Regions from separate parts of the Secundilactobacillus muriivasis genome, predicted to be linked through region 1. Evidence: a T-box and tRNA genes for the amino acid it is inferred to sense, from the RefSeq annotation. Region 1 holds a T-box; the other holds one or more tRNA genes.
The links. The T-box of region 1 lies ahead of leuS (leucine--tRNA ligase). A T-box ahead of a tRNA ligase gene usually reads a tRNA of that ligase, here a tRNA-Leu.
Positions count from the first base shown of each region.

Region 2: it encodes a tRNA-Leu, which carries the amino acid that the T-box ahead of leuS (leucine--tRNA ligase) is inferred to sense. The anticodon was not compared.

Region 1 is NZ_BAABMI010000028.1:5,146-21,721, reverse strand. Features, by position in the region: gene ACYVR3_RS07695 (alpha/beta hydrolase) at 1-427, shown strand, start outside; gene purD (phosphoribosylamine--glycine ligase) at 507-1,757, opposite strand; gene purH (bifunctional phosphoribosylaminoimidazolecarboxamide formyltransferase/IMP cyclohydrolase) at 1,841-3,370, opposite strand; gene purN (phosphoribosylglycinamide formyltransferase) at 3,371-3,934, opposite strand; gene purM (phosphoribosylformylglycinamidine cyclo-ligase) at 3,930-4,967, opposite strand; gene purF (amidophosphoribosyltransferase) at 4,969-6,423, opposite strand; gene purL (phosphoribosylformylglycinamidine synthase subunit PurL) at 6,408-8,624, opposite strand; gene purQ (phosphoribosylformylglycinamidine synthase subunit PurQ) at 8,629-9,300, opposite strand; gene purS (phosphoribosylformylglycinamidine synthase subunit PurS) at 9,297-9,554, opposite strand; gene purC (phosphoribosylaminoimidazolesuccinocarboxamide synthase) at 9,567-10,277, opposite strand; gene purK (5-(carboxyamino)imidazole ribonucleotide synthase) at 10,306-11,427, opposite strand; gene purE (5-(carboxyamino)imidazole ribonucleotide mutase) at 11,411-11,893, opposite strand; gene leuS (leucine--tRNA ligase) at 12,401-14,824, opposite strand; T-box leader at 14,896-15,103, opposite strand; gene ACYVR3_RS07630 (DUF960 domain-containing protein) at 15,185-15,493, opposite strand; gene ACYVR3_RS07625 (MDR family MFS transporter) at 15,579-16,576, opposite strand, start outside.
Region 2 is NZ_BAABMI010000068.1:4,905-21,480, reverse strand. Features, by position in the region: gene ACYVR3_RS14085 (mannose/fructose/sorbose family PTS transporter subunit IIC) at 1-266, opposite strand, end outside; gene ACYVR3_RS14080 (PTS system mannose/fructose/N-acetylgalactosamine-transporter subunit IIB) at 408-911, opposite strand; gene ACYVR3_RS14075 (PTS sugar transporter subunit IIA) at 908-1,327, opposite strand; gene ACYVR3_RS14070 (HAD family hydrolase) at 1,425-2,060, opposite strand; tRNA gene ACYVR3_RS14065 (tRNA-Leu) at 2,147-2,231, opposite strand; gene thrB (homoserine kinase) at 2,329-3,210, opposite strand; gene ACYVR3_RS14055 (homoserine dehydrogenase) at 3,214-4,488, opposite strand; gene ACYVR3_RS14050 (SprT family protein) at 4,502-4,966, opposite strand; gene ACYVR3_RS14045 (Tex family protein) at 4,959-7,124, opposite strand; gene ACYVR3_RS14040 (hypothetical protein) at 7,299-7,733, opposite strand; gene ACYVR3_RS14035 (cation-translocating P-type ATPase) at 7,746-10,400, opposite strand; gene nadE (ammonia-dependent NAD(+) synthetase) at 10,658-11,482, opposite strand; gene ACYVR3_RS14025 (nicotinate phosphoribosyltransferase) at 11,538-13,010, opposite strand; gene ACYVR3_RS14020 (WecB/TagA/CpsF family glycosyltransferase) at 13,158-13,898, shown strand; gene ACYVR3_RS14015 (GntR family transcriptional regulator) at 14,734-15,435, opposite strand; gene nagA (N-acetylglucosamine-6-phosphate deacetylase) at 15,468-16,576, opposite strand, start outside.

The DNA.
Region 1 (16,576 bases):
TCCAAAGCTAAACCGGGCCGTATTGATTGCGGGGCCGTATGACGGCATCATCAATAACCACAAGCTTAATCAGCCACTGACGCTACCGTTAAGTAAGCTTTGGGATGATCATCCGAATGAGAATCGACTCCTTAAAAACGGGATGCCTAAAATCATCCGGCCAGAGTACAAGTTACTCTTAAAACTTCGTGATCGATTCCCAAAACAAGCTAAAGTGCTTAACATTTACGGTGACTTAAACGATGGGTCTCATTCGGATGGTGTCGTTACGATGCCGTCCGCCCGTTCACTCGGCTACCTATTACGTAATCGAGTTGCCGCTTATCGAGAATACCGGGTCACCGGTCCAACCGCTCAGCATAGTAAGTTACACCAACATAATTTGACCGTTAATCGTACTTTGATCAACTTCTTGTGGGGCAAATAATCGTTCAACAACCCAAGACGCGCGCTTGATGATTCCTAATTGGAATTTATCAAGCGCGCGCCTTTTAGCATCTGTTCAGTTATTGTTCAATCGCATGAAAGCCAATGTCATGTCTAAACGTATAGGCACTCGCATCAACCACCCGATCCAGTGTTTGATTAACTTGCTGCTGTGCCGTCTTCAAATCCGCTGCTTTAGCAGTTACCATCAAAACCCGGCCGCCATGGCTGACAACCTGACTGTTTTTGGTTGCCACACCCGCATAGCTAATCAGCAGTTGTGGATCATCAAACTGTGGCAATGGTCGGCCGTTCACCACTGACCGAGGATAATCCCGAGAGGCAACGACTGCACCAAGGTAGTATTGGCCCTGTTGCCATTTTGCGACTGGTGTTTCACCAGCCAACAGTCCCAAAATCAGCTCACCAAGGTCGCTTTCAAGTTGTGGCATCACAACTTGGGTTTCAGGATCACCCATCCGCACGTTAAATTCAATCACTTTGATCCCTTGAGCCGTTCGAATCAGACCAGCATATAGAAATCCTGAAAACGGCGTGCCGTTGGCAACTAAGCCCTTTAATACCGGCCGAATCACCGTATCAATGGCAACTTGTTCAATGTCTGCCGTGATTTGAGGAACTGGACTATAGGCCCCCATTCCACCGGTGTTAGGTCCCGCGTCACCATCACTCAACCGTTTATGATCTTGAGCAACCGGTAACGTCATAAATTCGGTGCCATTCACCATCGCAAACAGTGAGAATTCTTCGCCGTCGAGGTAATCTTCAATTAATAACTTTGTCTGATCACCAGCCATAAGTTGCTTAACGGCTTGCACCGCCTCCGATTGCGTTTTCGCAATGATAACCCCTTTGCCGGCGGCTAATCCATCTGCCTTGATCACTAACGGTGCCGGTTGCTGGGTGACGTAACGTAATGCTTTATCCGCATCAGTAAACTCTTGATAGGCGGCTGTTGGCACCCCACTATCAGCCATAATGCGCTTGGCGAACGTTTTAGAGGACTCTAACTGAGCCGCTGCTTGCTGCGGGCCGAACACACGTAGTTGGCGTTCTTGAAATGCGTCAACGATACCCCGAGAAAGTGGTTGTTCGGGACCAACGACCGTACAGACAACGTCTTGTTGTTCGGCAAAATCAGCCAATGCTTTGAAATCGAGTTCATCAATTTTAACCGGAATCACCCGGTCCATTTTTGCCATCATTGGATTACCGGGTGCGACGTAGACCTGTCGGGCCGCCTTTTTAGCCAAAGTTTGCGCTATTACATATTCCCGACCACCGCTACCAATCACTAACCATTTTTCCATGTCGATCCCTCTTTCATTAAATGTATGTACACGAAAACACCCAGTCTCCTAAAATGATCCCCGGTGTTTTCAAAGGTGCCTGTTTAGTGTTTGAAGTGACGGACGCCCGTGAAGACGAGGGCAATCCCATATTCGTTCGCTTTGTCGATTGATTGCTGATCCTTGATACTGCCACCAGGTTCAACAACTGCCTTGATACCGTTTTGAGCCGCAAACTCAACGCAATCATCCATTGGGAAGAATGCATCGGAAGCAACGATGGCATCCGCAAAGCCCGGTTTGTCCTTCGCTTTATCGATTGCAATCTTAACCGAATCGATTCGGTTCATCTGACCGGCACCAACCCCAAGCGTTTGGTGATCAGTTGTGACGACGATAGCGTTACTCTTCACATGTTTAACAACGGTTTGACCGAATTCTAACGCTGCTAATTGAGCCTCGGTTGGCTGAGTTTCAGAAACCACTTTAAAGTCTGAAATTGTTTCGTGAGCCGTATCCGCTTCTTGATACAGTGCCCCACCCAAAACCGTGACCGTATCCTTGTGATCTGCCTTTACTTTACCAAAGTCGAGTGTCAACAAACGCAGGTTCTTCTTCTTCGCCAAAACAGCGTAAGCATCATCATCAAAGGCTGGTGCAATGATGATTTCCAAGAACAGGGCGTGCATTTTCTCAGCGGTGGCCAAATCGACTTTCCGGTTCAAGGCGATAATCCCGCCAAAAATTGAAATTGGGTCAGATTCGTAGGCTAGATTCCATGCTGACAACAGCGAATCACTCACGCCAATGCCACACGGATTCATGTGCTTCAATGCAACTACCGCTGGTTTGTCAAAATCAGCAATCATCCGCAAAGCAGCATCCGCGTCCCGAAGGTTATTGTAAGATAATGCCTTCCCGTGTAACTGAGTCGCATTAGCCAGTGAATACGTATCTGGAATTGGTTCCTTATAGTAGGCGGCCTTTTGGTGACTGTTTTCACCATAACGCATATCTTCGACTTTTTCGTAAGTCAACGTTAACTTTTCTGGAAACTCTTCGGTGGTCATGTAACTGGCGATCAACGCATCGTAAGCAGCCGTCTGACGAAAGACTTTGGCTGATAATTCGCGGCGATATGCTTCATCCGCAGTGCCATTATCAAATTTTTCGATAAATGATGCGTAATCGGCCTGATCCGTAATGACCGTTACATCCCGGAAGTTTTTAGCAGCTGCCCGAAGCATCGATGGGCCGCCAATATCAATTTGTTCGATGGCTTCGGCATCCGTTACACCGTCCTTTTGAATCGTTTCTTTAAATGGATACAAATTAACACAGATGACATCAATTGGATCAATGTGGTGTTCCGCTAATTTCGCCATGTGTTCCGGATCGTCGCGTTTAGCCAAAATACCCGCGTGAATGCGTGGATGTAACGTTTTGACCCGGCCATCCAGCATTTCTGGAAAACCAGTTACATCTTCAACAGCAGTTGCAGCAACGCCTGCATCCAACAGCGTTTTCAGCGTACCGCCAGTGGAAATCACCTTAAAGCCACGGTCAGTTAACTGTGATGCAAATTCAACGATCCCTGTTTTATTAGAAACACTCAACAATGCTAATTTAGCCAATTAAAGCACTCCTTTTTCAATTAAATAACGAACGGTATTTGGATATAACTCGTGTTCAACAGCGTGAATCTTTGCTTCTAACGACTCAAGCGTGTCATCTTCGTCTCGATGAACGGGCGCCTGTTCGATAATTTCACCAGTGTCAACACCATCATCAACAAAGTGAATCGTGACCCCGGTTACTTTGACCCCAGCCGCATACGCATCATCGATGCCGTGACGACCTGGAAATGATGGTAATAGCGCTGGATGAATATTAATAATTTTCCGTGGAAAGGCCGCCAACAACGTTTTACCAACGATTCGCATGTACCCTGCAAGTAATAAAAAGTCGACTTTATAAGGTACTAAATCATTTAAAAGTTGCTGTTCTCGTTGAACCTTACTAACACCACGATGAACTTCGGACAGCACGACTGGAATGTTGTGCTCGGCAGCCCGCTGAACAACTCGTGCATCCGCATGATCGCAAACCACGACCGCAATCTCGATTGGTAAACTAGCGTTGATCAATGCCTCAAAGTTAGTCCCGTTACCGGAAGCAAATACCGCTGCCCGCTTAATTTGCGTATTCGACTGGTTTCTCACGCCGGTTCACCACCTTACCGATAACTTGGAATGGCGTTGTTTGTTGCGTTAACGTCGTTGTGACTTGTTCAACTTCGGTCGCTGGGGCCACTAAGACCATCCCGATACCCATGTTGAAGACTTGACGCATCTCGGCTTCCGAAATTTGCCCCTGTTCCTGTAAAAAATTAAAGATTGCTGGTACTTGCCAGCTAGTAGCATCGATTTCAGCAGTCAATTCATCCGGAATCATGCGACCTAAGTTATCTGCTAGGCCGCCACCGGTGATATTCGCCGCGGCGTGAAGTCGTCCGGCTTGCACAAGTGGATAAACACTGTGATAGTACAGCGTTGTTGGGGTCAGTAACTCGTCAATTAAGGGTTGGGTTAAGGTTGGGTACGTGTGGTTCAGATCAAGCTTCGCGTCAGCAACAATTTTCCGAACAAGTGAATATCCGTTGGAATGAATACCGCTGGATGATAAGCCAATTAGCACATCACCAGCCTTTACTTTTTTGGCGCCTAATAGGGCAGCTTTATCGGCCAAACCAACCGCGAACCCACTCAAATCATAATCGTCATTCTTGTAGATACCCGGCATCTCAGCCATTTCACCACCAATTAGGGAAAGTCCCGCTTGGCGACAGCCTTCAGCAATACCTTTGACAACTGTTGTGACCCGCTGTGGATCCAAACTACCAAGACCTAAGTAGTCTAAGAAAAATAGCGGTTTTGCCCCTTGCGCTAACACATCGTTAGCGCACATGGCGACAAGGTCGATGCCAATGGTCTCATGCTTGTTGGCCGCAATCGCTAACATCAGTTTCGTCCCAACGCCGTCCGTTCCAGAAATCAGGACAGGTTGTTGGTATTGGCCCATTAACCCGGTTAATTCATATTCAGCGCCAAAACCGCCTAATCCATGCAGGACGTTTTCGTCGTGGGTTTGATTCACAATTTCCTTAATATCTTGAACCGCTGTTTCGCCAGCATGGATGTTGACACCGGCTTCTTCGTATCGACTTGCCAACTTAATTCGCTCCTTCGTACAATCCTAATCGAGTGACTTCAGCATCAAATCCGGCTTGATAATCATAGAGTGGGGTTGGATAGTTGCCATCAAAATATGCGGTACATAGGCCATGATTGGCACTATCGTTCAACGCGCCAATCGATTCAACCAAACCATCGACACTGAGATAGGCTAATGAATCAGCCTCAATCAGGTCCCGAATCTCATCGACCGTGTTGTTGGCGCCAATCAGTTCTTTCGTTGTTTGAATATCAATGCCATAGTAACAAGGAAATTTAAGTACCGGTGATGCAATTCGAACGTGAACCGATTTAGCACCAGCGCGCTTCAGTAAGCGCACAATGTACTTACTTGTCGTTCCCCGTACGATGGAATCATCGACTAAAACAACGTCTTTGCCCGCAACCACCGATTTCACAACTGAAAGTTTCATTGAGACGCCTCGGTCACGTTTCGCTTGAGTGGGTTCAATAAAGGTTCGCGCAACGTACTGATTCTTGATCATCCCCATGTCGTAATGGATACCGCTGGCTTGGGCGTAACCAATCGCCGCTGAAAGCGAGGAGTTCGGAACGCCAATCACGACATCCGCTTTAACCGGATGCTCTTGGGCAACTTTGGCCCCCATCCGCTTCCGAGCATCATGAACGCTAATGCCACGAATAATGGAATCTGGTCGCGCAAAATAAATGTACTCCATCGAACAAATTGCCAGATGTGTATCAGTCGTAAAATGTTGAATGCTCATCCCATCATTATTCACAATGATAATTTCACCGGGTTCTACATCCCGAACGAAGGATGCGCCAACTTGATCTAAGGCACAGGTCTCACTACAGATCACAGTGCCACCATCTGGTAATTCACCAATGACAAGTGGTCGAAACCCGTTTGGATCAAGGGCAGCAATCATGGCATTGGGCGTCATCAGTAAGTATGCAAACCCACCGTGCACATGGTTAAGAGCGGCAATTAACTGACCCGCAAAACTCGGTTCGTTACTAGTTTGAATCAACTCTCCCAGTAATTCACTGTCGGAAGTAGCTTGAAAAGTGACACCCTTCGCCAGCAGTTCTTGACGAATCTGGTTGGCATTGGTGAGATTACCGTTATGGGCAAGCGCAAATTCGCCAACTTCTGGATGGTCGAATTGCATTGGTTGAATGTTTTCAACGCCGTGATTACCAGCGGTCGCATAGCGAACGTGGCCAATGGCGGCGTCACCTGTCAGTTGGTGAAGTGCTTCGGGATCACGACTGAAAACTTCGCCTAACAAGCCTAACCCACGGTGTCGGTGGAAGGTGCCTTGATCGTTACTCACGATACCCGCGCCCTCTTGCCCTCGATGTTGCAGACTATGCAAGCCATCGTAGGTAAGTTGGGCAGCGTTGGGACTCCCCCAAACACCGAATAACCCACATTCTTCATTGAGGCCTTTTACTTCATTAAACAATCCAACGCACCTCCGTACGTAGCTTTCAAAGCTGCCACATCAGCCACTAACTGCCCATCTGCCGTCTGGATGTTGAGTTCTGGTTGACTGGTGGTTGTACCTAAACGAGTTGCTTGTTCGCCAGCTAATTGTTCAAATGCAGCTTGGTTGGCCGGTGCGACACTGACCACGAAACGAGACTGCGTTTCAGCAAATAATTGGCGGTTAAGCAACGTTGTTGTCCCGGTTAAACCAAGTGTTTGACCAAAGAGCGATTCTGCAAGCGCAACACCGAGACCACCTTCACTCAAGTCGTGCGCACTATTCAGCAAGCCGCGCTTGATGGCTTGTTGAACCAACGTTTGATGAGCAGCTTCCGTTGCAAGATCAAAGTTAAGTGCACCAGATAAGTCACCAACTTGCATCTTTTGCAACTCGGAACCACTGAAATCATCACCAGTTTCACCAATGACGTAAACCAAATCACCAGCTTGTTTAAAGTCTTGGGTCGTAATTTGATCAATATCTTCAATTAAGCCCACCATCCCAATCATTGGGGTTGGGTAAATGGCTTGACCATCAGTTTCGTTATACATTGACACATTCCCGGAAATAACTGGCGTATCAAATTGTTGGCAGGCGTTGGCAATCCCTTGAACGGATTGATCTAATTCCCAGATACTTTCAGGATCATCGGGACTCCCGAAGTTTAAGCAGTCGGTAATTCCGATTGGAATGCCACCACTAGCAACGATGTTTCGAGCGGCTTCACTAACAGCAATTTGACCGCCAACGTATGGATCGAGGTAAATGTAGCGACCATTACAATCAGTTGTCATGGCAAGCGCCTTACGCGTATGCCGAACCCGAACAACTGCCGCATCGCTCCCAGGAGTAACTGCCGTGTTCGCTTGCACTTGTGAATCATACTGCCGGAACACAGACTGCTTTGATGCAATCGTTGGTTGAGCCAACAAAGCAGTTAAGGTTGCTTGAGGATCAGAAATTTCCGGTACAAATGCTGTCACCGGCTTTAACAACCGCTTTGGCTTTTCACTAGGTTGTTCGTGTTCAACCACGTCATCAACTAAGGTGGTCACTGGAACATCGGTCACGAGTTCACCATGTTGATACAGGCGATACTGACGATCTTCCGTCACGTGGCCAACGACCACAGCGTCAAGTTCGTAGCGATCGAAGATGTCAAGAACCGTTTGTTCCTCACCCTTTTTCACGCAAAGCAACATCCGCTCTTGCGATTCAGACAACATGATTTCGTAAGCACTCATTCCAGTTTCACGTTGTGGGACCTTGTCCAGATCCATGGTGACCCCAAACTTAGCTTTGGCCGCCATTTCAGCGGAAGATGAGACTAACCCAGCGGCACCCATGTCTTGAATACCCATTAAGATGTCAGAGTGATCGTGGATAATCTCTAGACAAGCATCCGTTAACAATTTTTCCATAAACGGATCACCAACTTGAACGGCAGAACGATCAGCTTCTTTTTCTTCACTAAATTCGTTAGAGGCAAAAGTGGCACCGTGAATACCATCACGACCAGTTTTGGCACCAACGTAGATGATGCTGTTGCCAGAACCAGTTGCCCGGCCCTTCTTTAAATCTGCTTGGTCCATCAGGCCAACGCACATCACGTTAACCAGTGGATTACCGTGATACACATCGTCAAACGCAATCTCACCACCAACGGTTGGAATCCCAATACAGTTCCCATAAGCCGCGATACCGGAGACGATTTCGCTTAACAAGTAGCGGTTCTTAGGATCCGTTAGTTCACCGAAGCGAAGACTATCTAACGAAGCGATTGGCTTGGCACCCATTGAGAAAATATCGCGAATGATGCCGCCAACACCGGTAGCGGCGCCTTCATAGGGTTCCACAAAACTTGGGTGATTATGACTCTCTGCTTTAAAAACGACCGCTTGACCATCGCCAATATCCAAAACGCCGGCGCCTTCGCCCGGCCCTTGGATCACACGACTACCGTCATTCCAGAACTTACGTAGGAATGGTTTCGAATTCTTGTACGAACAGTGTTCACTCCACATCACCGCAAACAAGCCGGTTTCAGTATAGTTTGGTAAGCGACCTAGTAATTTATCCGCAATGTAGTCGTACTCTTGTTCTGATAATCCCCATGCTTCGTATGGCTTTTGTTCCCGAATTTGTTCTGGCGTTGGTTCCGTTCGTAATTGTTGCATTAATTTACACCGTCCTTGCATTTGCTTGTCGAAGAGATTCAAAGACGCCCAGGCCATCACGACCACCTAAAATAGCTTCTACCGCACGTTCAGGGTGTGGCATCATACCGAGTACGTTACCCGCTTCGTTGGTGATTCCGGCAATGTCAGCGACACTCCCATTAGGGTTAGCACCGTACGTGAATGCGATTTGATGATTGGCTTTTAATTGGGCTAACATTGCATCATCACAATAGTAGTTTCCTTCGCCGTGCGCGATTGGTAACGTAATTTGGGCACCAGCTTCGAACTGGTTGGTAAAGGCCGTTTGGTTATTTTCAACGATCAGTGGTTCTGGTTCACAAATAAACTGCATGTTGCGGTTATGTTGGAGGGTGCCGGGAAGCAGGCCAGCTTCGGTTAAAATCTGGAACCCGTTGCAAATGCCCAATACTGGAAATCCCTCGGCAGCTAATCGTTTCACTTCCGTCATGACCGGCGCAAATTTAGCAATCGCGCCCGTTCGGAGATAATCACCGTATGAGAAACCGCCTGGTACCAAAACGGCGTCGAACCCGCTTAAATCGGTTGCCGTATGGGGAACGATGGTTGCCTCTTCGTGTAGCGCATCAACGATGGCGTAGTACAAATCTTCATCACAGTTTGATCCAGGAAAGCTCACCACTGCAAATTTCATTGATTAGCCAACTCCTTTACATCATAACGGTAGGTTTCCATGTTGGGATTGGCTAAAAGTCGATCACAAATGGCTTCAATCTCAGTTTCGGCATCCGCAGCTGAATCAGCGGACAAGGTGACTTCAAAGTATTTTCCTTGAGTCACAGCCGTTACGGTGTCAAAATCTAACCGGTGCATGGCGTCTTTAATCGCAACCCCTTGTGGGTCAAGAATCGAGGGCTTGTAAGTGACGTGAATTTGGGCAAGATACATTTGAAAAACCTCCTATTGAACGGCCGTTTGTAAACGTGCGAGAACGGTACGATAACCAGTCATAACGTCGCCGGTATGTTTCCGGAAAACGTCCTTATCCAATGAATCATGAGTCTTGGCATCAACTAATCGACATGAATCAGGTGAAATTTCATCACCGAGAATTAAGTTGCCATCAGCATCAAAGCCAAATTCAAGTTTAAAGTCGACTAACGTAATCCCGGCTTTATCAAATAACGCCTGAAGTGCATCGTTAACTTTAAGCGCTTGTTCCCGGACTAACTTAAGTTGATCCTTAGTGGCAATTTTGAGGGCGTGAATCTGAGAATCGTTGATAAATGGATCATCTAGTCGATCACTCTTATAAAAGAATTCTTGAACAGGTTCGTCAAAGCTTGCTAAATATTCTGTATCAAATTTTCGTTGGAAACTACCTGAAGCGCGATTTCGAATCACAACTTCTAGTGGCAACATCGTCATCTTTTTCACTAATTGATCACTCTCAGATAACTGTTTAATGAAGTGGGTTGGAATCCCCTGTTGACCAAGATAATTGTAGATTAAACAATCAATTTGGTTGTTGACGATACCCTTATCATCAACGTGTTCTTTCCGCTTACCGTTTAGTGCAGTTGCTTGGTTCAAATAATGTACCCGAATCACATTTTCATCGTCTGTTTCAAATAACTGCTTTGCTTTACCTTCATTAATCAATGTTGCCAATCTCTTCAGATCCCTTCTGATTATCTCATTATCTAAACTGATTCACAGATGCTAACAACGATTCAATGTTACTACCGGTAACGGTGATATGCCCCATCTTTCGGCCAGGTCGAATCTCAGCTTTCCCGTAGTCGTGCAGGTGCCATTCTGGATGTTGCGCCCAATCATCACGACCAGCCACCAACGCGTCACCAAGTAAGTTCACCATGACGGCTGGCTCAAACTGCTTAATCGCTGGAATCGGTAAGCCGCAAATACTACGGATATGTGCATCAAACTGAGAAACGTTGCAAGCCTCAATTGAATAGTGCCCTGAGTTATGTGGCCGTGGTGCCAATTCGTTGATCATGAGGCGGCCATCATCTAGCTCAAAAAGTTCGATGCCTAACACCCCTCGAAGTTGCAATGCTTCAGCTGTTTGACGCGCAATTTGATCCGCCGCCTGACGAACCGAATCATCAATTCGAGCTGGGACAATGCTGGTATGAAGAATGTGGTGTTGATGAATGTTTTCACTCACCGGAAATGTGATGACGTGATCTCGTCCATCTCGAGTCACCATGACGGAAAGTTCTTTAACGAACGACTGTCGTAATTCATAAATCCACTCGGTTTGATTAATTTCAGCTTCAATCTTAGCCCAATCGGTTTTGTCATTGATGTCGAATTGACCGTGGCCATCATAACCACCTTCAACCGTCTTGAGTAAGCCAGGTTGCCCGATGTCGTTAATGGCCGCTTGTAAGTCGGCCATTGATTTAACGGAAGCGTATGGGGTAACCGGTAGTTGATGTTGTCGGCAAAACTCTTTTTCTCGAAGTCGATGACTGGTGATTGCGAGCAACTCAATTCCCTGCGGAATCTGAGTTAACTCAGCGACCTGACTCAAACTAGCTTGATCGACGTTTTCAAATTCGTAAGTCAACACATCGCTTCGACGTGCTAGTTCGGTTAATGCTGCTTGATCATCGTAATCAGCGGTGAGTTGAAAATCAGCGACTTGCCCAGCCGGTGCGTTAGGTGTTGGATCCAACACCCCGACTTGATAGCCCATCGCCTTAGCGGATAGTGCCATCATCTGACCCAGCTGTCCGCCGCCGATAATGCCAATTGTTGATGGCGGCAAAATGGGTTTAGTGTAATTGCGCATTACTCTCAATGGCCTCCTCTGTCTGTCGCTTGCGGTAGGCCTGTAATTGTTGATCGACGTCTGAATCTTGAAGTGCAATGATTTCTGCGGCAAATAACGCGGCGTTCTTAGCACCCGCGTTGCCAATCGCCATTGTCCCAACTGGCACACCCGCCGGCATCTGAACGATTGAGAGCAACGAATCCATCCCGTTTAATGCGTGGGATTGAACGGGCACCCCGATAACGGGAACCGTTGTATTGGCTGCTAACATTCCTGGCAGATGAGCTGCCCCACCAGCAGCCGCAATGATCGTCTGATATTGTTCGGCTTTTGCAGATTCACCAAACTGTTGAAGTTCCTGTGGCATTCGGTGAGCAGAAATAACGTGAGTATCGTAACTAACATGTAATTCGGTAAGCAAATCAGCCGTCTGTTTGACAGTCGGCCAATCAGAAATTGATCCCATTACAAGCGCAACTTGCATCTTCAAAATCTCCTTCGCTTTTAGTACCCCTAGCGTACCAACTCAATTTAAAACTGTCAATACAAATCTCGAACTATTTTACCAATGATATATTCATCGTTCGGTTTTAGTGAAACGTTTTATCAATTATTTCTAATTGGTGTCGCGTCGTTTTACAGCTTGGTTTGTTTGGCTAATCAGTCTGTTGTTTGTGTCCAGCGTAAGTGTTGGGTGCGCTTTGGGTGTTGGCTGTTTGTCATCGCTTCGCTCGCCAAAGCCGCAGGAAAACCGGCGCTCTCGGGCTACAAAATTCGGCGTCGCTTAAACTGTAATTTCCGGGACTCCTGAAGTGACTGGAGCTTGTCAACCACGCGCTTTCTGGCCACCACGCCGAATGGCCAGATAGGCTTCTGACTTCGTCGAGTCGTGCTGCGCGAGACTGAGAGCTGCCTGCAAGGCGACAGCAACAAAAAAACGCCGACAGCAACAGCCATCGACGTTTTCCGATTTCATAGATTCAATTAAAAACTATTTGCCAACAACAATGTTGACGATCTTCTTAGGCACAACAATGACCTTCTTAAGTTCATGCCCTTCGGTGTAAGTCTTAACAACTTCATCCGCCAAAGCAGCTTCCTTAATCATGTCTTGTTCAGCATCCGCAGCCACAGTGACGTGCGCCCGAACTTTCCCGTTCACTTGGACAGCCAGTTCGACTTCGTCCACAACAAGCTTGGATTCGTCGTAAGTTGGCCACTTAGCGTAGGTGATGGTCTTATCGTGACCCATCAAAGCCCAGAGTTCTTCCGTAATGTGTGGTGCGATTGGTGACAGCATCTTCACTAAGCCTTCCATGTAAACCAATGGTAAGCTATCGGCCTTAAAGGCTTCGTTAACAAAGACCATCATTTGTGAGATGGCAACGTTAAAGCGAAGCGCCTGCATATCTTCGGTAACGGTCTTAACGGTTTGGTTGTAGATCAAGTCTAACTTACCGTCGTTGATCGTCGTTACTCGATCACGCAAGTGGTTGTTATCATCGATAATCAAGCGCCATACCCGATCCAACCAACGGTGGGCACCGGCAATTCCTTCAGTACTCCAAGGCTTGGCAGCATCCAATGGCCCCATGAACATTTCGTAGACCCGCAAGGTATCGGCACCATACTGATCGACAATTTCGTCAGGGTTGATAACGTTCCCCTTTGACTTGGACATCTTTTCGTGGTTAGTCCCCAAAATCATCCCTTGGTTAACTAGCTTTTGGAATGGTTCTTTGGTAGGTACAACCCCGATATCGTACAAGAACTTGTGCCAGAACCGAGCGTATAACAAATGCAAAACGGCATGTTCCGCACCACCAACGTACAAGTCAACGGGCATCCAGTATTTCAACTTCTCTGGGTCTGCTACAGCCTTGTCGTTGTGTGGATCCACGTAACGCAAGAAGTACCATGAGCTCCCAGCCCATTGTGGCATGGTGTTAGTTTCACGCTTCCCTTTACGACCGTTTTCGTCAACCACGTTGACCCAGTCGTCTAGGTTAGCTAATGGACTTTCACCAGTTCCAGATGGTTCCAATTGCTTGGCCTTAGGCAGGCGCAATGGCAATTCATCTTCAGGAATTAATGTGGTTTCGCCATCTTCCCAATGGATCACTGGAATTGGTTCACCCCAGTACCGTTGCCGTGAGAAGATCCAGTCACGCAAGCGGTAGTTGACCTTCTTGTGACCAGCATCGTGTTCTTCCAACCAATCAATAGCGGCATCAATGGCAGTTGCTTTATCCATACCGTTCAAGAAGCCAGAGTTCACGTGTGGGCCATCTTCAGTGAAGGCTGCTTCGTCAACGTTACCGCCTTCGATGACTTGCTTGATTGGCAAATCAAACTTTTTAGCAAATTCGTAGTCCCGGTCATCATGCGCTGGCACAGCCATGATTGCCCCAGTCCCGTATGAGGCTAAGACGTAGTCGCCGATCCAGATTGGCAGTTTTTCACCGTTGATTGGGTTGATACCGTAAGCACCGGTAAATACCCCAGTCTTATCCTTGTTCAAGTCAGTCCGTTCAAGGTCGGAACGACTCTCGATTGCCTTCTTGTAGGCGGCTACTTCGTCAGCGTGTTCTGGCGTCGTAATTTGGTCAACAAGGTCGTGCTCTGGCGCCAAGACCATGTATGAGGCACCAAACAACGTGTCAGGACGAGTCGTGTAAACTTCGACCTGCTTGTCTTCTTGACCCGCAACCTTAAAGAATACACTGGCACCAGTTGAACGACCGATCCAGTTACGTTGTTGTTCCTTAATGCTTTCAGGCCAATCAAGGTCATCCAAGTCATCGATCAAGCGGTCAGCGTAAGCCGTGATCCGCAAAACCCATTGGCGCATTGGTACCCGGTATACGGGGTACCCACCACGTTCAGTCTTACCATCGATAACTTCTTCGTTAGCCACAACGGTCCCGCCCATAAAGTCAGGGGCCCAGTTAACCATGATCTTGTCTTCGTAAGCTAACCCACGCTTGTAAAGTTGTTCGAAGATCCATTGGGTCCACTTGTAATAAGTTGGGTCAGTTGTGTTAATTTCACGATCCCAATCGTATGAGAAGCCCAGTGAGCGAATCTGACGTTTGAAGTTCTTCACGTTTTGGGCAGTGAAGTCCTTTGGGTTATGACCGGTCTTCAGCGCATATTGTTCTGCAGGTAAACCAAAGGCATCCCAGCCCATTGGGTGCAAAACGTTAAAGCCTTGCATCCGTTTCATCCGCGCAACAATGTCCGTTGCAGTATAACCTTCAGGGTGTCCAACGTGTAACCCCTGTCCTGATGGATATGGGAACATATCTAGTGCATAAAACTTAGGTTTTGCACTGTCATCAGCCGTTTTAAAGGTTTTATTTTCTTTCCAATAGTGTTGCCATTTGCGTTCAATAATACTGTGATTATAAGCCAAACCAACACGCTCCCTTTCTGAATTAAAACTATCTGAAAACTAAAAAAGCCTACAAGAAACCACTCAGTTTCTTGTAGGACGGAATATCCGCGGTACCACCTAACATTCCCGTACAACACGGGCGCTTTGTTATGCCATAACGCGGCATTCGCGTTTTAACTTACTTTGATTCAGTTAAAAAAACTCCGAGACGAGTTCGACGTCTTTCCCGGCGAATTCACAGCAACCATTCGCTTTCTTAACGGGGTAAAACATCTATTAGTCCTCATCAGTCCTTAATAGATTCGAATGTCTTTATGCTACCAAACGTTGACCGAAATTGCAATAGGTCTCAGATTAAACTCAGATTCATTCTGAAGTTTAACCAAGTGGTTCTTTCGGCAACATAATGATTTGATTACTGCCATCATCATACGCCCACAAAGCCGCCGGATAATCCGAGCTTGCGGGGAATGGCGTATCAAAACTGGCCACCACTTCGTTACCTTGTAAAAAGTCAAACCGCAAGCGGCCATCGTTCGTTACGAGGTTAAATCCAATGATTTCGTCTAATCGAAACATTCCTTTTAAATTATTATCAATAATATACCAGACCTGGTCGATGATTTCACCTGGCAACGCACTTACGATGCCGAAGCTAGCAAATCTAGGACGACTACTTTCAAACACATTGATCGTCTCACTTTCCTGTTAGATATCGTAATGCTTAGTATATCGCACTTCAGCACATTGCGCTGGCTTTCGGCTCAAAAAGTTAGTCAATTGCCTTAGGGTGTGACCGATCAAGACCATTGATGACGTAAGCTAATAAAATTAAACCGACGCCGATGATGAAAATCCAGTGCAGGCCACTGTATAAAATCTCTCGCAATGGCGCTAACAGTTTAGCTGGTAGTTCCGTGGCGGTTTGCGGATTGATCAGTTTATTCATCATGTCAAGCGTTGTCCCAGCATGCCGAGTCACGCCACGCACCATTTGAACGTTCATGACGATCCCAAATACCGCAATCATGACAGTCTGGCCAAGTGTTCGACTTAAGGTATTTAACGATGTAGCAACCCCAACATCCTTGGGTTCGACTTGACTTTGAACCGTCACGGTCGTAGTTGTGATCGTAATCCCAAAGCCAGTCCCACAAATTGCGGCAATCAGGAAAAACCACGCAAACGGGGTCGATTCTGGAACAAGCGCCATTGCTAGTCCGCCGACTAAGATGAAGCTTAAACTCAATTCAATGATTCGCTTTGGCGTTGTGACGAGTAGCAGTTTCCCGGCAACGAACGACCCCACGATCCACATCAGCGAGCTGGGCGTAATTGCAAACCCAGCCAGTGAGGCTGGTAAGCCAAGTAACCCCTGCGTCCAAGTTGGGAGGTAAACTTCAAAGCCCATCAAAAAACCGCTAATAAGCGCAGCTACTAAGTTTTGGGTAACGAAGGTTCGCTGTTTAAACAGCCCTAGCGGAATAATTGGGTTCACCGTTCGACCTTCGTGACGGATAAATAGGCCAAAACCGCCAATTGACACTAAGAAACTCACGATTAAAATTGGCCAATTAAGTTGGGTTTCACCCATGACTTGAAACCCGTACATCAACGCCAGGAGACCAACAGAAAGTAATAAACTTCCTAAAAGGTCCAGTGGTTGATGACTCGTTCGCTTGGTTTCCTTCAAACAAACGCCAATCATGACCATTGCCAATAGCCCCACCGGAATATTGATAAAAAAGATCCAGTGCCAAGTCAGTTGGT
Region 2 (16,576 bases), on a different contig from region 1:
AACTGTGCGGGGCCACAGACTAGATACGCTGGTGCAACGACTGCCAAGGCAACGTCAGGAGACACTGCAGCGCCAATGTTCATCCAGCCCAACGTCACCATTTGCAAACTGCTACCTAATAGAATCCCCGCCGAAATATCGCCCGTGACGATGCCCATCAACGTGCCCGCTACGATAGGTTGTTGAAACGACCATTCATCCAAGATACCGTCTACACCGGCTAGAAACGCCACTATTAAACACCCAATAATTGCTAAACTACTCACGTCACGTCTCCTTCCAGTTACTCGGTACTCATCAATACCGGCCATATAAGCGAAAAAATCCCAATGATTAACGTTCAAATCATCCGGATTTTCCGCTGTTCATTTATCAAATTTAAGTTCATTTAAATCTAGGCAACTGACCTACAGGCCCTTTTGTGCCAATAACGGTTCAATTGCTTGCTGCCGATCAGCTGGCACTTTTTGAGCGGTGACCGCCAAACCAGCTTCCGTTGCTAAGTAGTGCAATGCCGCTGCTTCTGCGCTATCGACCGCAATAGCATCCGTCACGACCGTCATGCCATCTCGGTAAGCCAAGCTCCCAACGTTAATCCCAATTTGTTTGAAATCAACGCCGCCCTTGACCAACGCCACCATATCCTGAGCCGTCTCCGTTAAGAGTAACGCTTTAAATGCGTCAAACCGGGGATCTTGATAAATCTGAAGCATCTTAGCAACCGTAATGACGTTTGCTTTAACGCCAGGTGGTGCCGCCTGCGTAATTAAAGTTTTACGTAACGGATCTTTGGCGACCTGATCAGATACAACGAGGATTCGATTCGGGGTAACCGTTTTAGTCCAAACAGTCGCAACCTGCCCATGCAGCAGGCGACTATCAATTCTCGCTAAGCGAATATCCATTGTCACGCTAAGTCATCCTCCTCATTATCATCGGGCAATTCTAGATGTCGAATGCCTTGTCGGCCACTCTTTTCCAAATGGCTAACCACTCGATCTAGCGGTTGTTCCCGAATGGTGTACGCATCAATCAGCATCGGTAAATTAAGGCCTGATAGTAACGCCATGCGGTCAAAATTTTCGGCAACAATTCGACTAGCAACGTTAAACGGTGACCCACCCCATAAATCGATCAGGAATAACACCTGATCCGTTGGTTCAAAGGTAGCCAGCGCAGTTTGGTATTTACCCAACAAATCATCGGGTCCCTCTTGCGCTTGGAACGTCACTGCTTTAACTTTCGCCTGCTTGCCAAAAATCATGGTTGCTGATTGCAAAATACCAGTGGCAAAGTTGCCGTGACTAGCAATAATAATGGCAATCATGTTGGCGCCTCCTCTTAAAAAATATGGTTAATTTCTGTTCGTTTTACTTTGTTAATAATAGCACATTGTAGCGCTTCCAGCTACCGGTCACGGCACCTTAATCGGTCATCGTGGTGAGCGACACAATTTCATCTGGAAAGGCCAATACATAGTCGGCAGCACTAACGCCGGGCTGTTTTCTGGCGCCCCAAGCTACCAAACCAAACTTCACACCGGCAGCATGAGCAGCTTGTAGATCATACTGAGTATCGCCAATGTAGACAGTCTGAGCCGGATCCGCATCAAGTCGCTTCATCGCCAATAAAATGGGATCTGGCGCCGGTTTGCCCCGCTTCGTATCTTCAAAGAAGACGAACTCACTAAAGTACTGGTCGAGTCCCAGCGGCGTCACATCGCGCTCGAATTCAAACTTCTGCTTCGATGTCATGATAGCAACTTGAGTGCCCGGAACAGCGTTTAATTGCTGCAACATCGTTTCGATGCCATCGTAAACGTGAACTTCTCGTTGAAATGCTGGAATCGCTGCTGCCCATTCACTCAGAATCGGCTGAATCAGTGATTCTGGGACCGCTAAGCGCTTTAAAGCATCTAAACTGGTAATGCCGAAGGTTTCGGCTAACTTCTCGTAAGAATGGTGAATATCGTGCTGACGAAGCACCTGATCTAACGCCTTCATGTACATCGCTTCTGTATCAAGTAATGTGCCATCAATGTCAAAAATAAAAGTTTTCACTATCATCGCTCTTTTCACTTCAAAATAACCTAACGAAAAAGCTCGGAGGATTCAACTTATCAGTCAAATCCCTCCGAGCTTAGATATGCGGCCAAGAGGACTCGAACCTCCACCGGGATTACCCCGACAAGATCCTTAATCTTGCGCGTCTGCCAGTTCCGCCATGGCCGCATCAACAAGAAATAATATACCAGAATTATGCCCTGTTGACAATAGTTATTTGAAGATTATTCAATATTTGTTGAAATTTAGGTGAGTTTAACCGATTTTACTCGGCATTGACCGTCGTTCCTTCACGATCGATGTCAAAGATTCGCAGACTGCCAGCAAGATCCATATCAGTTAATTTTTGACGTAGCGCTAATAATTGTGCTTCCGTCCCAAACGTCGCGATAGTTGGACCGGCACCACTCAAATAAGTGCCGTAAATCCCTAATTCATGAGCGGCTTGCCGAATAACGGGAAGTTCAGGGACCAACGCCGTCCGAACTTTTTCATGGAATTCATCCTTTTCCATCATCTTGCTAGCCATTTCCCAATTACCACTCGCCAGCGAGGCCACAAGTAGATTGGCAACACTGCTCCCAATCACTGCTTGTTTAAGCGGTAACTGTTCTGGCAACACGTTACGACTGTCTGAAGTTAAAAGTGGTTGGTTCTTAATAAACGCCAGAACCTTCAGATTGTCTGGCATCTGCAGTTTCACCGTGGCAGCTGTTTCGCCATCAAAGTCCGCAATCACCACGTCGCCTAACAGGGCTGGGGCAATGTTGTCCGGATGACCTTCCATTTTAGCGGCAATCGTGACCTGTTCGTCAAGTGACAAATTCATTTCACCCAATGCGTTGGCGATTTTTAGTCCGGCAATCACAGCGGTTGAAGAACTCCCCAACCCACGCGCCACCGGAATATCTGACATCACGGTCAACTGGTGTGGTTTGAGATCTGGATTAACGGCCAACGCGGATTTGACGATCAAGTTTGTCTCATCAGTTGGTACGTCAGACCCAAGCGCATGATTGACCCGCCAGCGTTCAGTTTCTTCTTCGATGATAACGGTCAAATACAGGTGAAAAGCCACCCCAATCGAATCAAACCCGGGGCCCATATTGGCCGAAGTTGCTGGTACGCGAATAATAATTTTACCCATTCTCTAGTCCTCCAATACTGGATATGCTGCAATGACTTGTCCCAACCGTTGGGCGCGGTTAATAAACCGCTCCGTTGTTACGGGTTGTGGCAGTTGAATCTCAAAACTGGTGAGCGTTTGATGCGGATCTAATCCCCGAATCGTATCGGGCTGACTCACTTGAACCCCTTCAAACATCAGCTTTAAATTATCGGCTAAGCTGTTTGGGTTCGGTGCGGCAACCAATAGCCAGTAAGTTTGATTGCCCTTCACAATTGCGGGCTTAACTGACGATTGTTTGAGCGCAAATGGTTCGGCCTGGTTGCCACGATCGATTGCTTTACCCACTTGGATCAAGTCCGTCACCACACTGTTACCAGTTGGTAGCTGACCGGCACCGGGACCAACGTACAGCGCCGTTCCGATATTGGTGCTCTTCACCCAAACGGCGTTATTTTCGTTTTTAATTTTTGCCAGTGGCCGATCTTCGTGGATCACCATTGGTGTAATGGCGAGTTGCAGGCCAGCCGGGGTTTGTTTGGAGATGCCCACCAGTTTAAGTTCATAACCTGAAGCACGGGCTGCTCGAACATCGTTAATGTCGAGTTCCCGAATTCCAGTGATGTCAATGTCATCTTGAGCCACTGAGATACCAAACGCCATCTTAGTTAAAATGCCCAACTTGTAGGCAGCATCAAACCCGTCAACGTCATTGGTTGGGTCCGTTTCAGCAAACCCGCGTTCCTTAGCTTCATCTAACGCCTGATCGTACGTCAGCCCCTGTTCGTCCATCTGCGTCAAAATAAAGTTGGTCGTTCCGTTGAGAATCCCGGCAATTTCAGTGACCGGGTCCGCCGTGTACACGGTCCGCAAAGTTTGCAGAATCGGAATACCACCGGCAACACTGGCCTCGTAACGCAGGGTCACGCCATTTTGACTTGCGAGTTCTGCCAGCGGTTCGCCATACTGAGCAATCAGATCCTTGTTGGCCGTTACCACGTGTTTATGCGCTTTTAGTGCCTGTTCGATCAAGGGTTTAGCACCAGCAACCGAGCCCATCACTTCAACCACGACGTCTAGCGTTGGGTCGTTAAATAACTGAGTCGCATCCGTACCCAAAGACACCGTCTGCAAATCAGCATCCCGTTGCCGTTCCGGATTAGCAACAATTGCCTGCGTCACCTCAAACACGAGTCCCGTTTGTTGTTGAATCAAGTCACGCTGGGCCTTTAAGATCCGAACGACACCGCTTCCCACCGTGCCCAAACCGATCAAGCCAATTTTGATTGTTTTCACCATTGCCCCACCTCTTCTAATTCACTTTTTTAATTAATTGTAACCGTCCCCGACAACGACCGCAGACCATCCGATCCAGATTAATTCGTCGCTGGCGTTCGTAAAGCTGACCACATCGTGAGCACCGATAAACGAGGCGCCGTTTCGATGCTCGTTTAACTGGTGGTTCCAGTCTTGGTGCGTACCTTGAACCACCTACTGCTTGTAATAATTGCTTAAACGCGGGCGTCCCGTGTTTGCCAGACTGCCCCGCTAAGTGCAAGTGATAATGACACAACTCATGTTTAATGATTCCAATTAAGGTGTCTTCACCAAATGCCGTTAGCATCTTCGGGTTAATATCAATATGATGGTCATCTAAGTGGTAACGGCCGCCCGTCGTCTTCAACCGCGCGTTAAAAACGGCTCGGTGTTGGAACGGTTTTCCAAACGACGTTAACGATATACGTTCCACTAGCTGTTGTAATTCTGCATCAGTCATCTGGTGCCACCATTGAAAGTTGGATTCGGTGCCGGTCTTCGTCTACTGATAGGACCCAAACCGTGACAATATCGCCCACAGACACCACTGCCGCCGGATTGCGAACAAAGTGCTTGGTCAAGTGCGAAATGTGCACCAACCCATCCTGTTTGACCCCAATATCAACGAAAACGCCAAAATCAACGACGTTACGTACCGTACCCTGCAATTCCATTCCGGGTTTTAAATCAGCCATTTGTAACACATCGGTCCGCAAAATTGGTGCCGGCATCTCATCCCGTAAATCGCGACCAGGACGCTGTAAGCCTGCTAAAATATCGGTCAGCGTTGTGTTACCAACCCCGAATAACTGACTCATCGTGGCTAATTCGGTTGCCGGTAATCCGGTCGGCATTTTTGACGTGCCAACATCGGCTAACGTCACGTTAAGGTGCTTCAAAATCTGCTTGGCCACTGGATAACTTTCCGGATGGATATCCGTGTTATCCAAAATGTTTTTTCCGCCAATGATTCGTAAGAAACCAACCGATTGCTCATAGGCCTTAGGTCCCAGGCGCGGCACTTTTTTCAACTGAACGCGGGTCGTAAACGTTCCAATTTCATCCCGATAAGCCACAATATTGGTAGCGGTCCGGGCGGTTAATCCCGAAATGTGGGTCAATAACTCAACGCTCGCGCGGTTCAAATCGACGCCGACCTGATTAACAGCCGTTTCCACGACCCGGTCCAATTGTTCATCCAACGCACTCTCGGCAACATCATGCTGATACTGACCAACGCCCACCGATTTGGGATCAATTTTAATCAACTCAGCCAATGGGTCTTGTAGTCGCCGACCAATGCTGACAGCGGACCGTTCCTCAACGTTAAAGTCCGGAAACTCCTTGCGCGCAACGCTGCTAGCCGAGTAAACTGAAGCCCCCGCCTCGTTGACGATCGTATACCGGACCGGCCGCTTCATTTGCTTGATCGCATCGGCCACAAACTGTTCTGATTCCCGACTGGCCGTACCGTTACCGATGGCGATCATATCAACCTGATAATCCGTCAATAACTTTAAAAACGCTGGCATTGCGGCTTCTCGATTTTGAGCAGGGGCTGGTTTGTGCGGATAAATGACCTGCTTAGCCAGAAATTTACCGTTACCATCCATAATGGCCAATTTACAGCCTGTTCGATAAGCCGGATCAAAGCCCATTACCACGTGATTTTTAAGCGGTGCTTGCATCAACAAATGGTACAAGTTATCACCGAACACTTGAATCGCATGGGTCTGAGCGCCATCCGTTAGCTCTCGTCGCAAATCACGTTCAATCGCTGGCCCGATAAACCGTTTATAGGCATCTTTATAAGCCGCCGTTACGATCTCAACCGCTGGCCCATGATGGCGCCCAATTAATTGAAAGTTTAAATACTGTAAAATGGCGTCCTCATCAACTTTAATTTTCACCGTCAACACTTTGGCTTTTTCACCGCGGTTGATTGCCAGCGTTTGGTAATGGCTAACCTGTTTTAGTGGCGTTTCAAATTCGTAGTAAAGCTGATAAACGTGGTCGTCATCTAGTGACTCCCCGTTTCGCTTTAACCGACTTGTTAACTGACCATTTCGGGCCGTATACCGCCGAACCCACTCCCGAAATTGTGCCCGCTCACCGATGGCTTCGGTCAAAATTTCGTGTAAGCCAGCGAGTGCCGCTGACACATCAGTAACCTCATCGTTAATAAATTGCTTGGCCTTGGCTTCAATGCCAGTTGTTGGAAACTGCAGTATCCATTGAGCGAACGGCATCAACCCGGCCGCTTTAGCAATTTCCGCCTTCGTTTGTCGTTTTTGTTTATATGGTAAATAGAGGTCTTCAACCTGTTGCAGTTGCGTTGCCGCATTGATCTGCTTGGTTAAGCCTGGCGTCAGGTTACCCTGTTCCGAAATCTGGTTCAGTACCTCACGTTTCCGTTGCTGCAACTTCGTGATTCGGTTGGCCTCGTCTTGAATCTCACGAATGGCGACTTCGTCAAGGTTGCCCGTCATTTCCTTTCGATACCGTGCGATAAAGGGTACCGTATTGTTTTCTGACAGTAACTTCAATGTCGTCTCAACCTGTCGTGCTTTATACTGTGATAGCGTCTGCTTCACACGTTCAACAATCTCTGGTTCCATATCTGACACCCTTCACTAGAATTAATTCATTATACCATGCCACTCGGATTCCCTCACGGCTATCTCATAAAGTTAACCTTTTTCCCATTTAAAAAATCCCAACGGTTACTGACAACCATTGGGATTTTTATTGACGAAGCGGCTGGACCTTTCCTCGTCACTACTATTCAAACGTTACATGACAGTTGACATAATCCGTTGAGCCGCATTGGTTACTTTTTCCATCATGTTTTCTTGTTCGTGTTCTGAGGTATTGAAGGCTTCAACATCAACTGTTTGCTGCTCTGGATCAATCGCATTGACCATTGCCTGACACGCTTCAGCATAGTTACGGTAAGCTGAAACAAGTTGCTTGTGCTTGCCCAAAATGCGAACCGGTACACTTGCTTGTTGTAGTTGGTTAAGGTTTTGCGTATAGGTATCCGTCCCCTTTTGGAACGTTGCTTTAATGGTTGTTAACGTCTCCGTTCCAAGACCAGCAACCTGATCTTGATCAATAGCTTGACGCAATTGTTCAAAATCGGCGTTCATCTCACCACCGGTTTTGTCCGTGTTTTCAATAATTTGCGTTAACACTGGTAAGTAGCTTGACATGTTGTTTGGTTTCATAAAAACTTCCTCCTATTTGAGTAAGCGGCGTTGGCACCACTTCACAATTTCGACGATTGCAATCATTACAACCCCGGCGCCCAATACCGTTCCCCATTGACTGCCGCTCAGCGGTGTTAAGTGGAAGACGGTGTTAAAGCCTGGCACAACGATCGTTGCTGCCAGTAATAAGAACGCGGCTAAAATTGCCCAGTTCAAGGCCCGGTTACGGAATAACCCAACTTTAAAGATTGATTGATGAATCGTCTTTGAATTAAACGCGTGGAACAATTGAATTAAACCTAACGTTGCGAAAGCCATGGTTAACGCATCCGCATGTGCAAGTTCTGCGCTTTGATGCACTGGGAAAGCTAACCCGATTCCGTAAACGCTCAAGGTGATCAGGCCTTCCAAAAGTCCTTGATACAAGACGTTCCCGAAAACGCCACCCGAGAAGAAGTTCGAGCTTCGTCCCCGTGGTTTACGTTTCATAATATCTGGTTCGCCCGGTTCAAGCCCCAGTGCAATGGCTGGGAAGGTGTCCGTTACTAAGTTGATCCATAAAATCTGAACGGGAGCTAAAATTTGCCACCCTAACAGCGTCATGACAAACAGGGTTAAGACTTCCCCAATGTTGGCCGATAAGAGGTACTGAAGGGCCTTTTGAATGTTGGAGAAGACCTTACGTCCTTCTTCCACCGCTACCACAATCGTTGAGAAGTTGTCGTCAGCTAAGACCATATCACTGGCACCCTTTGACACTTCGGTCCCGGTGATGCCCATGCCGACACCAATGTCGGCCGCCTTTAAGGCTGGCGCATCGTTAACGCCGTCACCGGTCATCGCGACGACCTTCCCCTGCTTTTGCCAAGCATTGACGATTCGCACCTTGTGTTCAGGTGCAACCCGCGCATAGACTGAGTAATTTGCCACCCGTTTTTCAAAATCCGCATCCGAAATAGCATCTAATTCAGCTCCAGTGATCACTTGGTCATCATCATCACCATCCGGACTTAAAATGCCCAACCGGCGAGCAATTGCTTGCGCCGTATCTCTGTGGTCACCCGTGATCATAATTGGGCGAATTCCGGCACTATGAGCTTCAGCAACCGCAGCCGCCACTTCTGGCCGTTCGGGATCGATCATCGCAATTAAGCCAATCAAGATCAGGTCCTGTTCGGCATGTTCGCTTGTCAACGGCTCTGGCACGGCATCGAGTGGTCGATACCCAAACGCCAAAACGCGAAGGGCTTGTGTCGCTAACTCGTGGTTAGTTGCCAAGAGTTGTTCACGGTCGGCAGCCGTAATTGGCCGAACTTGACCATGATCCAAGATGCGAGTGACCCGGGTCAATAATTGATCCGGAGCCCCTTTAACGTACTGAACCAGTTGACCATCTGCAGTCTGATTAAACGTTGACATCAACTTTCGCTCAGAATCAAAGGCGATTTCAGCAACTCGTGGGTGGGTTTCAATCACCGTTTGGGCCGCAACGTCATGATCCAAATAATATTGAACCAGTGCGGTTTCAGTTGGATCACCGCCTAAACCAGCATCCGTAAACTTCGTATCGTTGTTCAACATCATTGCTAACGCTAACGGTGAATCAGCTGGTACGTCAGCTACTTTAGCATCAGTTAACGTGCCATCAAGCACCAGCTGTTCCACAGTCATCTTGTTTTGCGTTAACGTCCCGGTCTTATCCGAAGCAATGATATCGGTACTCCCCAACGTTTCAACCGCTGGTAAACGTCGAATCAAGGCTTTACGCTTTGCCATCCGTTGCGTCCCTAACGCTAACGTGATCGTCACGATTGCGGGCAACCCTTCCGGAATAGCCGCAACCGCTAATGAAATGGCTGTCAATAACATATCCACAACGGATTCTTGACCGCGAAGCATCCCAATCAAGAACACCACAACGGCAATTACAAGAATCAAAATCGTCAGCCATTTCCCTAACTGAGTCAAGTTTTCTTGTAATGGCGTCTTCGTTTCTTCTGCGGCATCGATCATGCCGGCGATTCGACCAACTTCAGTCTGCATCCCCGTTGCAATCACGACCCCACTCCCACGACCAGTCGTCACGTTCGTGTTCATGTAAGCTAAGTTTTCCCGGTCGCCTAACGCTAAATCAGCGTCAGTCAACACGTCAGCTCGTTTAGTCACCGGAACTGATTCGCCAGTCAACGCAGATTCTTCAACCCGCATCGTATTAGCTGTAAGTAACCGTAAGTCAGCAGGCACAATATCACCCGCCTCCAAGTGAACAACGTCACCCGGCACCAATTCGTTACTCTTAACAGTCACAACCTCACCGTCACGTTCAACCTGAGCGACGGGCGCTGCCATTTCCTTTAAGGAATTAATGGCCTCCTCTGCTTTGGCCTCCTGAAAAACACCGAATACTGCGTTCAACAACACAACGGCTAAGATAATTAATGCATCAACCATCTCACCAGTCGCACCAGCCACAATTGCCGCTACGATCAGTACTATGATCATAAAATCCTTAAACTGCGCAATGAACTTCTCAATCAACGTTGTTTGACGTTTAGCTGCCAGCCGGTTTTCACCGTACTGTTCCCGTCTTGTCGTTACCTCATCCGTTGTTAAGCCAGATTCCCGAGTTGCCAATTTAGCCAACAGTTCTTGAACCGTTAGCTGATACCATGATTTTTCCGCCATCATAAACCCTCCTGTTTTCGCGGTTACCCACGTCATGTGATCGTTATAAGTCTCACCGTTTAAGACTTCCCCGGAGATTGGTCATCCCTTGCTGACGGGTCAGTCACAGAAGAATCTGCTGGTTACTCCCTCATGGTCGTACACTGTTTGCAACGCCAGTCGCCTTTAATTACGGCAACCAACGTTACTTTGTTTTAACCATCATACCAAATTCATGTAAATATTTTGTAAATGTTTGGTGTCGATTACGTAAAAGATTAAGCTTTCCAGAACGTATCAAACACTGTCACTGGTAAATGACGCTTATGTTGCGATTTCACATACCAGTTCTCAATCGTTTCGGCAGCCTGTTCATCAATCGACTTACCTTCTAGGTAGTCATCAATGTCATCATACGAAACCCCCAAGGCTACTTCATCTGGTAATGCCGGTCGGTCTTCTTCAAGATCGGCGGTTGGCACTTTGGTATAGAGATGGGCGGGGGCCTTCAACGCTTTGAGTAATTGCTTCCCCTGCCGCTTATTGAGTCGCCAGATTGGGGTAATGTCCGCGGCCCCGTCGCCAAACTTGGTGTAAAACCCGGTAATCGCCTCCGCTGCGTGGTCAGTGCCCACAACGGCGCCCTGATTAGCGCCAGCAATCGCAAATTGTGCGATCATGCGTTGACGGGCTTTAATGTTGCCCTTGTTAAAATCGGTAATGGTTTCGTTATTGGCTTCAACCGAAACGACAGCGGCATCGGTCGCCGCTTTGATGTCCACGCGTTCAACCCGATCCGCCTGCATAAACTTGATGGCTGCCATCGCATCCGGTTCATCCGCCTGAACGCCATATGGCAAGCGTACTGCGATAAATTGATAGTCGTCACCAGTTTCGGCCCGCAATTCAGTTACCGCAAGTTCACTCAATTTTCCGGCTAACGTCGAATCTTGCCCACCGGAGATGCCTAACACCAAGGTTTTTAACCCAGTAGTCGTCAGGTAGGACTTTAGAAAATCAATACTTCGGCGAATTTCAGCCTCTGGATCAATTGTCGGTTGAACCTTTAAAGCCTGAATAATTTCTGCTTGCAATGCTCTCATACTTTCGTTGCTCCTTTGTTTGAGACGTGTCCAAGGCTGTGAGTCGTGAGCAACGCTACTCGTTAAAATTAATGGTTTTGACGTAATCGTGAATTGATTTGATCAGGGCCATCTTGTTATCCCAACAATTCTGGGAGAGGTCCACTGGGTATTTTTGCGGATTCAGATCCCGCTTGTATTCTGGCCAAAGTGATTCCTGATTCTTTTGACACAAATCGCGAATAGCCTTCAACTCTGGTTGTTGGTAAACCAAACGTCCTTCGTCAAAAATCGGTTGTAAGATTGGTCGGGCATCAAACGCCGTTACAGTCTTATTGATGTAAGTGTAACTTGGGTGGAACATGTAGAGTTCTTCCGCTTGCCGTGGATCTTCATCCCACAACGCGATGTAGTCCCCTTCAGACTTACCATCCGCCTTCTTGGTGATCCGCCAAACCTGCTTGCGCCCAGGAGTTGAGACCTTTTCGGCGTTATTAGACAGTTTGATGGTATCTTGCATCTCACCTTGATCATTTTCAATGGACACCATCTTATAGACGGCGCCAAGGGCGGGTTGGTCAAATGCCGTGATCAGCTTGGTCCCAATGCCCCAAACATCGATCTTGGCATTTTGCATCTTCAACGACATAATCGTTTTTTCATCTAAATCGTTGGAAGCGTAAATTTTGGCATCCGTAAATCCGGCTTCATCCAATAATTCGCGAACCCGCTTTGATAGATAAGCCATATCGCCTGAGTCAATTCGAACACCTTGGAAATTGATCTTGTCGCCCATTTCTTTAGCGACTCGAATGGCACTTGGCACACCACTCTTAACGGTGTCGTACGTATCCACGAGAAATACGCAGTCGCGGTGCGTTTCTGCGTAAGCGCGGAAGGCATCGTAGTCGTTGCCATAGGTTTGAACTAACGCATGCGCGTGCGTTCCGCTGATTGGAATGCCAAACAACTTCCCAGCGCGAACGTTTGAGGTGGCATCAAAACCACCAATGTAAGCGGCCCGAGTTCCCCAAATCGCCGCATCAAACTCTTGTGCCCGACGTGTCCCAAATTCCATGATGCCGTCGTTACCGGCAACCGAGCGAATTCGAGCAGCCTTCGTGGCAATCAGGGTTTGATAGTTAACGATGTTTAGAACCGCCGTTTCAATTAACTGACAGTCCGCTAACGGTCCCTCAACTTGAATCATCGGCTCGTTATTGAAGACTAATTCGCCCTCAACTGCCGACCGAATCGTTCCCTTAAACTTAAAATTAGCGAGGTAATCTAAGAACGCGGGTGAAAAGTCCTCAGTTTCTTTTAAATACGCAATATCACTTTCCGTAAAGTGACAGTTTTCGATATAATGAATAATGTGTTCAAGTCCCGCAAAAACCGCAAACCCATTTCGGAACGGCATTTGTCGAAAATACACTTCAAAAATCGCACGTTTATCTTGAATGCCTTTTTCAAAGTAAGTTTGAATCATACTTAGTTCATACGCATCCGTATGTAACGTTGTGCTATCATCTGGATACTGCTTTGCCATACTTGCAACTCCCTTGTCTGCTTACCGGTTCCAAAGCTTAAGTTGATCCATTTGGAACACGCTTTTGTTATAGCTACTATTTTATCATTAATCAAGAAGGACGTCATCGAATCAGGCGTTTTCTTTCTATCAGAATAGGTGGTTACTATGTCACAAGAATTTCCAATTGTAAACGTACTCAACGTTCCATTTATTAACGCAACTCAGCAAGCCTTTCTCGATGCTGTTGAACACCGAATCGACATCCGGCAAACAACTTTCGTGGTGACTGCTAACCCCGAAATCGTTATGTACGCCCGGCAGCATCCAAGTTATCAAACGTTGTTGGAAGCGGCCGATTATGTAACGCCCGATGGCATCGGTATCATTAAGGGTGCCGAAATTTTGAAGACCCCGCTCCCCGAACGGATCACCGGCTACGACACCATGTTGGCTTTACTCGCGTGGGGAAACCAACACCAACGCTCCGTTTACTTTGTTGGGGCTAAGCAAGAGGTGATCACCGACCTAAAGCGCGTTGTCGCTGACCGATATCCTCATTTGAAAGTCCTCGGCGCTCGAAACGGCTATTTTGACGATTTCGCACCAATTGCTAACGATATTGCGCAACAGCAACCAGACATGGTTTTCTTAGCCGTTGGTTTCCCAAAACAAGAAGAACTCATTGCCGCATACCAGCACCTCAACCACGGTCTCTGGATGGGCGTCGGCGGTAGCTTCGACGTGCTTAGCGGCCATACCAAACGTGCACCGAAGTTCTTCCAAGAACATCGACTTGAATGGTTTTACCGCCTCATTAGCGAACCCACCCGCGCAAAACGGATGCTGGTACTGCCACGTTATCTGCGCACAGTTAAACGCGAGGCGCGGAAGTTGCGGCAAAAGTAGTAATTCTACTGTCGCTTGTGTCCAGCGTAAGCATCATTGATGTGAGTTTGTGAAATGTGATTTGTGTGAACTGACGATTCCGGTAAGCGACTAGGTTCCTGCTGTGGGGCCGGCCTGAGCCAAAGGGCGGTCTCAGACCTCAAATGTAAGCCTCGCCCAAACCCATGCGAGTCTTACATTTGTCCCCGATGATTGGCGGTTGTCGGAAGGGCACCAACAACCACCAATCATCGCGACACAGCATACACCTAGTCGCTTACCTTCATCTCACATTGCGTAGTTCGGCACTATCGCAGAACATCTCAAAATGCGTTGAACAGCAACGTTATCTTATCAAATCAGCATAAACGTGACGGTTAACTGATGAAGCTCAGCAGTTGGTTCATTGCGGTTACTGAACATTGATCACAATTACTTCTGCAGTTGTCGCGTTATCGTCTAATGTTGCCGGTACACAGTTTCGTCAACTTCAACATGTGACAGCCAACGGTTTTGGCTGCTAACAGCGCACTATGTAGCGGGAGGCGGAGGCGCGCGAGGCTCAGCAGTGTCGGTATGACTTAAGCAGTCGTAGTCCGTGGGGTTCGGGCTGCGAGTGCTTTAGTCATACGCGGGTCCGGAGAGATCCGGCATGGCGGTTCTCAGCCATTCCTAGCTCGTAGGCCCGCCACTGCGTTCCAGCCTCGCATAGCGCCGGAGCCTCCCGCGGTATTCTTCCACTATAGAAAACCAGAATCACTGTACTTCACAAACTACACATGCTTACGCTGGATACAAACATAAGCACATAAAAACCGCCTCACCGGATTTCGGTGAGGCGGTTTTGTTAATCAGGCTACTTTTCAAGGTAAAATTCAAATCGTTCGCCAACATATTGCGTCCGAACGTATTCGAATGGTCGGCCGTCTTGGAGATAAGAGATTTGGCGGAGCCGTAAAATGGCGTCGCCACGTTTGATGTCCAAGAATTCAGCAATGCGTTCTGAGGCCAACGATGCTGAAACCATTTGCTTGGCATGGCCTGGAATCATATTCTTCTTCGTTTCCAGTGTTCGATATAACGAATCCGTCACTTCAGGCTTTGACAGACCATCGACGATTTCAACTGGAATCGTGGCCACTTCAAAACTAATCGGCACATCATCGCCGTAACGCACCCGTTCCATTCGAAGGACTTCTTCGTCATCCTTCAGCTTTAACTTTTCAGCTTCACTTAATGAAGGACTCATAACGTGATACGAGACGGTTTTGCTAGAAGGTTGCTTTCCTTGCGCCAGCATCAGGTCCGTAAACCCGGTCACACCCGACATCTTCTCTTGCACTTTTTGGTTGGCAACAAACGTGCCGGAGCCCACAAAGCGCTCTAAAATTCCCTCTTCAACCAAGGTTTGAATCGCTTGCCGCAACGTCATTCGGCTCACGTTAAATTGAACCGCCAATTCACGCTCTGACGGAATACGATCACCGACGGACCATTTTCCGGCTTCAATCGCTTTTTTGATTTCATTATGAATTTGAATATATACAGGTGATCCCATAGCACAAACGACCTTTCTACGTCACTTACACCTTAGTCGGTCACGATTTGACGACCAAAACTGTAAGTTGTCTCTAAATTGAGGGCCCGGTCAAAGACGTTCAAATCGGCGTCTAGACCTGGCAATAATTTTCCTTTTTGGGTAAGTCCAAATTCCGCTGCTTGGTTAACTGACGCCATTTGAACCGCGTCAGCAATGTCACAGCCCGTAAAGTTGATGATGTTTCTAAAGGCATCATCGAAGCGCAAAACGGAACCAGCCAAGTTACCACTTTCAAGCCGGGCTTGCTTATCCTTAACGATTACTTTTTGACCGCCAAGTTCGCTGACACCCTCTGGCATGCCCTTGGCCCGCATTGAATCTGTCACTAATTCGATCTTTTCTGGCCCCTTTTGTTCATAAGCCAGCTTGATCATGTCTGGTACAATGTGGAACCCATCACAGATCAATTCAGCATACATGTTATCTTCAAGCATGGCATGACCCGTTACGCCAGGTTCCCGGTGCTTAAACTCACGTTGGGCGTTATACAAATGCGTCACGTGAGTTGCCCGACTTGCCAACATCTGGGCCCGAGTTGCGTTACTGTGTCCAACAGATGGCACAATGTTGTGTGCTAAGCAGTAATCTTCAAACTTCTCAGCACCTTGATCTTCTGGTGCGTACGTAATTAATTTAACTAACCCGCCAGATAATTCATTCCAGTGATCAAGTAAGGCAACGTCTGGATCCTTGATGTATTTTTCAGGTTGGGCACCCTTATAAATCGCCGCAATAAACGGTCCTTCAAGGTGAATCCCAGCAATCACTGGATTCTTAGCGGCGGCCTCTTTAATGCCAACCATCGCGTGAGCAATGTTTTCGTTTGACTGCGTCATCGTGGTTGGGAAAACCGTGGTAATCCCTTCGCGCGTCATCAGGTTAACCATTTCATTAATCTGATCAGCATCGCCATCCATCGAATCAAACCCATAACCACCGTGGGTATGAACGTCAATAAACCCGGGGACAATTAGTTTACCATTGACGAAGTGAACCTCATCATTCGCCTGAGCGCGATAATCACTCATGGCACCAACTGCTTCAATTTGAGCGTCAAACCGGATGTAACCATCCAAGATAACCTCTTCACCAGTGTAAA